DNA from 2 places in the Blautia sp. MB18-30 genome. Region 1 is predicted to be linked to the other one. Evidence: predicted binding sites of a transcription regulator. Region 1 holds the regulator's gene; the other holds the start of a gene.
What was found. The regulator Rex, encoded in region 1, represses fermentation and respiration genes when NADH is low (regulators of the CRP and FNR family bind a similar motif). The targets are predictions, from matches to a motif close to ATTGTTAANTANTTAACAAT.
Positions count from the first base shown of each region.

Region 1 (3,422 bases):
ATCGGAGAACAGGGTCTGTCCCGGAAAGGCCTTGGAAAGCGCTTCCACGTGGAGCACATCGTTTCCGCTTAACACCCGTGGTTCCAGCGAGATACGCATCCGGTCCTGGAGCTCAAGAGGCTTTTCGATCCTCTGTACACGGTCCAGCATTTTTTCACGGCTTTCCGCACGCTTGATGGATTTTTCACGGTTAAAGGATTTCAGCTTGGCGATAACGGCTTCCTGATGCTTGATATCCCGCTGCTGATTTAAGTATGCCTTGTACTGTGCGTCACGAAGCTGAGCCTTCTTGAGAGCATAGGCAGAGTAGTTGCCGCTGTATACGCGGGTCTGTCCGGCTTCGATCTCAATGACCTTGGTGACCACCTTATCCAGAAAATAACGGTCATGGGAGACGATAAAAACAGCTCCCGGATAATTCAGAAGATAAGTTTCCAGCCAGGAGATGCTTTCCATATCCAGGTGATTGGTTGGCTCATCCAGAAGCAGGATATCCGGCTTGGAAAGAAGCATCTTGCCCAGCGCCACGCGTGTTTTCTGACCGCCGGAAAGAGTTTCAATCTGCTTGTCATAATCTTCCTCTGTGAAGCCGAGACCCTTTAAGACACCGGTCAGCTCACTTTTGTAAGCGTATCCGTTCTCCAGCTCAAACTGATGGGTCAGGCGGGTATAGGTTTCCATCAGACGGTTCAGCTCATCACCGGTCACCGTGTTCATTTCCTGTTCCATATTGCGGATACGGCGTTCCATATCGATGATGTGCTGCTTGGTGGTAAGAAGCTCCTCGTAGATGGTATGATGTCCGTGGATATCCTGGTACTGGGCAAGATAGCCGATATTTTTATCCCGGGCAAGCACCACGGTACCGGAATCAGCAGAAAGCTCCTGCATGATGATCCGCAGCAGTGTGGTCTTTCCTGCACCGTTGCATCCGATCAGAGCAGCCTTTTCACGGTCTTCAATGTGAAAGGATGCATCATTTAAAATTACTTTTTCGCCAAAGGCCTTGCATATATTCTGACATGATAAAATCATAAAAACTGTCCTCCTGTATAAAGAATCACCCCTGTTTATGTCTGAACAGGGAAAAATCCTCCACCTATTATAACGGAAACTGCCGGGATTTCAAAGAAAAAATCAATTATTAGAAAAAATATAAAGAAATTTGTACAGAATAGACAACTTTAATTGACAGGAAAATGTCAATTCGTTATAATTAACCTAGTGTAAGGTAAGGAGGAAAACTATCGTGGAGACAAAACAAATCTCGAAAGCGGTGATTAAGCGTCTGCCACGCTATTACCGCTACTTAGGAGAGCTGATGGAAGATAATGTAGAACGTATTTCTTCCAATGAATTAAGTAAGAAGATGCATACCACAGCTTCTCAGATCCGTCAGGATCTTAATAATTTTGGCGGTTTTGGGCAGCAGGGGTATGGCTATAATGTACACTATCTTTATACAGAGATCGGTAAGATCCTGGGACTGGATACCGTTCATCCGATGATCATCCTGGGTGCCGGTAATCTGGGACAGGCACTTGCCAATTATGTGGATTTTGAGAAGCGCGGGTTCAGGCTGGTTGGTATCTTTGACGTAAATCCTGTGCTTGAGGGCATCGCAGTCCGTGGACTTGAGATCCAGATGCTCAGTGAGCTTCCGTTTTTCCTGAGAGAGAATAACGTGGAGATCGCGATCCTGACACTTCCTAAGAATAAAGCCAAGGAAATGGCAGATATCCTGGTAGAGAACGGGATCAAGGCAATCTGGAATTTTGCACATCTCGATCTTGAGACACCGGATGATGTGATCGTAGAGAACGTTCATCTTTCCGAGAGTCTGATGACACTGTCTTATAATCTCAGCAAATACAGGCAGGAACATGTGGATAAGTAAGAATTGTTAAGCTGCCGGAAACGGCAGCTTTCTCTATGACAGAGGGGAGGCAGAAGACAGAATGAAGAAGCTTGTTACCTGCAAAGAAATGAAGGATCTGGACTCCACAACGATCCGTGAGATCGGAGTTCCCTCCGAGGTTCTGATGGAGCGGGCGGCACTGAAGGTGGTAGAGGAAACAGAAAAGTATCTCCAGAAGGACGAAAGGATCCTGGTAGTCTGCGGAAGCGGAAACAATGGTGGTGACGGTATCGCAGTTGCCAGATTGTTCCATCTGAAGGGGATCCGGGTAGAGTTTTATATGGTCGGAAACAAAGATAAAATGACCAGAGAGACAGCTCTTCAGTATAAGATCGCTTCCGGTTATCGTGTCCCGGAGGTGAATAACCCGCAGTGGAGTGAATATACTACTATAGTAGATGCCGTGTTTGGGGTAGGCCTGACGCGTCCGATCGAGGGGCATTATGCTGATATCATCCATGAGATGAACAGTGCGAGGGCCAAAAAGATCGCAGTTGACATCCCGTCAGGAGTGAACGGAGATACTGGCCTGGAAATGGGAATTGCCTTCAGCGCCGATCTGACTGTCACATTTGCCTACCGGAAAAGAGGTCTTTGCTTTTATCCGGGAAGACTGTATGCAGGAAGGATCGTTACCGCCGATATCGGGATCTATGAGCAGGAAGCTGTGACTGCATCTGCCGCCTGTCTGGAAAATAAAGATCTGAAGCTGTTTCCGGAACGTGATCCCGGCGGAAACAAGGGTACCTTCGGAAAAGTGCTCTTTGTGACCGGAAGTGAGGGAATGTGCGGAGCCGCTTATTTAAGCGCCAGTGCAGCACTTCGTGCCGGTGCGGGAATGGTGAAGATCCAGACTGTGGAAGCCAACAGGATCCCACTGCAGATACTCCTTCCGGAGGCTATGGTCTGCAGCCGCTTTGATCAGGAATCCAATGAACAGCTTCTATCCTGGTGTGATGTGATCGTGATCGGACCGGGACTTGGAACATCAGTGGCCAGCCGTGAGAGAGAACAGTGGTTTCTCACGGCGGCTGCCCGGGAGAAAAAGCCGCTGATCCTGGATGCGGACGGCCTGAACCTTCTGGCTGCACATCCACAGTGGTATCAGTATCTGGGAGAGCATGTAGTCCTGACACCGCATATCGGAGAAATGAGCCGGCTCAGTGGCAGAACGATCCAGGAGATCCAGCATGAGATCGCAGATACTGCGCTGAAATGTGCTGCGGAAACAGGCTCTGTGTGCGTATTGAAGGATGCATGTACGTTGATCGCAGATGAAAAAGGCCAGATGTATCTGAATCTTTCCGGTAATTCCGGAATGGCAACTGCAGGAAGCGGAGATGTGCTTTCCGGGATTCTGGCAGCAGTGTTATGTATGTATCTGAAAACGGAGGAACAGCCTCCCATGGTTTTAAAGGCCGCGTTAGGTGTTTATCTTCACGGACTTTGCGGCGATCTTGCAGCCGCTGAAAAAGGAAAGCGCAGTATGCTGGCAGGAGATATC
Region 1 is NZ_JAMOYY010000020.1:41,096-44,517, reverse strand. Features, by position in the region: gene NCY57_RS10630 (ABC-F family ATP-binding cassette domain-containing protein) at 1-1,035, opposite strand, end outside; gene NCY57_RS10625 (redox-sensing transcriptional repressor Rex) at 1,250-1,897, shown strand; gene NCY57_RS10620 (NAD(P)H-hydrate dehydratase) at 1,959-3,422, shown strand, end outside.

Region 2 (3,422 bases), on a different contig from region 1:
TTCCCACTATTTTTCGTTATCTGAAATCAGAACTTGCCAGCGTCAGCAGCTTCCTGTACGGAAACAGCTACAGCAACTGTCATACCAACCATCGGGTTGTTTCCAGCGCCGATAAGACCCATCATCTCTACGTGAGCCGGTACGGAAGAAGATCCTGCGAACTGAGCGTCAGAATGCATACGTCCAAGTGTATCAGTCATACCGTAGGAAGCAGGACCTGCTGCCATGTTGTCCGGATGAAGTGTACGTCCTGTACCACCGCCGGAAGCAACGGAGAAGTATTTTTTGCCTTTCTCGTTGCACTCTTTTTTGTATGTTCCTGCTACCGGATGCTGGAAACGAGTCGGGTTTGTGGAGTTTCCTGTGATGGAAACGTCAACGCCCTCTTTCCACATGATCGCAACACCTTCCGGAACGCTGTTAGCGCCGTAGCAGTTAACCTTTGCACGAAGTCCCTCAGAATAGGATTTACGGAATACTTCCTTAACCTCGTTCTTATATGGATCATACTCTGTCTCTACATATGTAAAGCCGTTGATACGGGAGATGATCTGAGCAGCATCTTTTCCAAGACCGTTCAGGATAACACGAAGAGGTTTTTTACGAACCTTGTTTGCTTTCTCTGCGATACCGATCGCACCCTCAGCTGCTGCGAAAGACTCATGTCCTGCAAGGAAGCAGAAGCAGTCTGTCTCTTCCTCAAGAAGCATCTTTCCAAGGTTTCCATGTCCAAGACCTACTTTACGTGTGTCTGCAACGGATCCCGGGATACAGAAAGCCTGAAGGCCTTCTCCGATAGCTGCTGCTGCGTCAGCGGCTCTTCTGCAGCCTTTTTTGATCGCGATAGCTGCACCTACTGTGTAAGCCCAACAAGCGTTCTCGAAGCAGATCGGCTGAATGCCTTTGATCTGATCGTAAACGTTCAGTCCTGCGTCTTTAGTGATTTTCTCAGCTTCTTCGATAGAAGCGATTCCATAGCTGTTTAAAACAGAATTGATCTTGTCAATTCGTCTCTCATATGATTCAAATAAAGCCATTTCCTGTAACCTCCTGATATTTTTACCTTACGAAGTGTAATTACTCTTTTCTTGGGTCGATGATCTTAACAGCATCTGCAACACGGCCGTACTGACCTTTTGCTTTCTCCCATGCTGTGTTCGGGTCATCACCTTTCTTAATGAAGTCAGTCATTTTTCCAAGGCTTACGAACTGATATCCGATGATCTCATCGTTCTCATCAAGAGCGATACCTGTAACATAACCCTCAGCCATCTCAAGGTAACGAGGTCCTTTTTTCAGAGTTCCATACATTGTACCAACCTGAGAACGAAGTCCTTTTCCAAGGTCCTCAAGACCAGCGCCTACTGCAAGTCCGTCCTCGGAGAATGCAGACTGGGAACGTCCGTAAACGATCTGAAGGAAAAGCTCTCTCATAGCTGTATTGATTGCATCACATACAAGGTCTGTGTTCAGTGCCTCCATAACGGTAAGTCCTGGAAGGATCTCAGAAGCCATAGCTGCAGAGTGAGTCATTCCTGAACATCCGATTGTCTCAACAAGTGCCTCCTGGATGATTCCCTCTTTAACGTTAAGGGAAAGCTTACAAGCACCCTGCTGCGGAGCACACCAGCCAACACCGTGTGTAAATCCGGAGATATCCTTTACTTCTTTTGCCTGAACCCATTTTGCTTCTTCCGGGATCGGAGCGGCACCATGATGTACGCCCTGTGCCACTGGACACATTTCTTCTACTTCGCGTGAATAAATCATTTTAAAACTCCTTTCAAGTATAGATTGACCGATGTTATTGAGAAAAAAAGTTCGATAACACCCTATGGCTATTTTCTCACAAAACCGTTGTTTCGTCCAGTCATATTTGATAAAATTTTGCCATAAAACGCATAATATTGGTAGGTATTCCGGCAGTATTGCATGCCTAACTGTCAAATATTTCTGGCAACTGCTGTATGTATGTGATAATATATTAGCAAGTTTAACCCTGGAGGTATATTTTTCATGAATGCATCTGTGGATTCTGTTTTTCCAGAAAAATACCGCATTCTCAGCGGAAGCGCTCTGAAGATGATCGCGGTCATCACCATGCTGATCGATCATATCGGAGCTGTGCTGCTCAGTATGTATCAGCCTGCACAGAAAATCCTGTTTACACTTTTCGGCAGAGAATATACTGTATATCTTATTTTCCGCGATATCGGAAGAGCTGCTTTTCCCATCTTCTGTTTTCTCCTGCTGGAAGGCTTCCGGCATACACGGAGCCGGTTCCTCTATGGAAGAAATCTCCTTCTTTTTGCGCTGCTCTCAGAAATTCCGTGGAATCTGATGTTTACAAATACGCTGCGTTACGAAAGACAAAATGTGTTTTTTACGCTTTTCCTCGGATATCTGGCCTTTTGTGCCATCGAATATTTCCAGACCAGACCTTCGATGCAGCTTCTCTGCATCCTGGGACTGCTTGTTGTTTCCATTTTTCTGAAAGCAGACTATGGATGGCGGGGGTATATCTTCCTGCTGATCATATACTATATGCGAAACGATAAACCAGGCCAGGCAATCCTCGGAAGCTGCTGGCTTTACTATGAATGGAGAGCCTCCTTTGCCTTTCTGTCCATTAACCTGTACAATGGAAAAAGAGGCTTCATCCGCGGAAAATCAGCAAAATATTTCTTTTACTGGTTTTACCCAGTCCATATTATAGGACTGGTCATACTTCGACAGCTTTTGTTTTTATCTTAATCCCGCCCGCTCCCGGTCGGTTCATCCTTCCACGACCAATACTGTTGCATCCATCACCCCATCAAAAAAAGCTGCACTCTCTCAAAAGTGCAGCCTAAATGCGTGTCCAGAAGAATCTGTTTCTTATTTTTTCTTTACGATTTCTTTTGCATTTTTATAAATGGAATCTGCAGGAACACATCCACGTACCGGTGACAGCGGGTAGATATTAGAATTCCGTCCGATCACAGTACCGGGATTCAGCACAGAACCGCATCCGACTTCAACATGATCTCCGAGCATCGCTCCGAATTTCTTAAGACCGGTTTCGATCTCTTCATCCCCGTCTTTTACGACAACCAGCTTCTTGTCTGATTTTACGTTGGAACAGATCGATCCGGCACCCATGTGGGACTTATATCCCAGCACAGCATCTCCAACATAATTATAATGGGGAACCTGAACCTTGTTAAACAGCACTGCATTCTTAAGCTCTGTGGAATTTCCCACAACTGCGCCCTCACCAACGATAGCCTTGCCGCGGATAAACGCACAGTGGCGCACCTCGGCGTCTCTGCCAATGATAGCCGGTCCGGTGATACTTGCAGTCGGCGCAACTGTAGCGGATCTTGCGATCCATACATTTTCGCCCTTCTCCTCATATTCAGAAGGATCCAGTGTTTTTCCCA
Region 2 is NZ_JAMOYY010000050.1:14,420-17,841, reverse strand. Features, by position in the region: gene NCY57_RS15105 (GGGtGRT protein) at 27-1,037, opposite strand; gene NCY57_RS15100 (iron-sulfur cluster assembly scaffold protein) at 1,078-1,770, opposite strand; gene NCY57_RS15095 (TraX family protein) at 2,017-2,754, shown strand; gene NCY57_RS15090 (UDP-N-acetylglucosamine pyrophosphorylase) at 2,878-3,422, opposite strand, start outside.
Region 2: the regulator Rex is predicted to act here: its motif matches at 1,973-1,992, upstream of NCY57_RS15100 (iron-sulfur cluster assembly scaffold protein).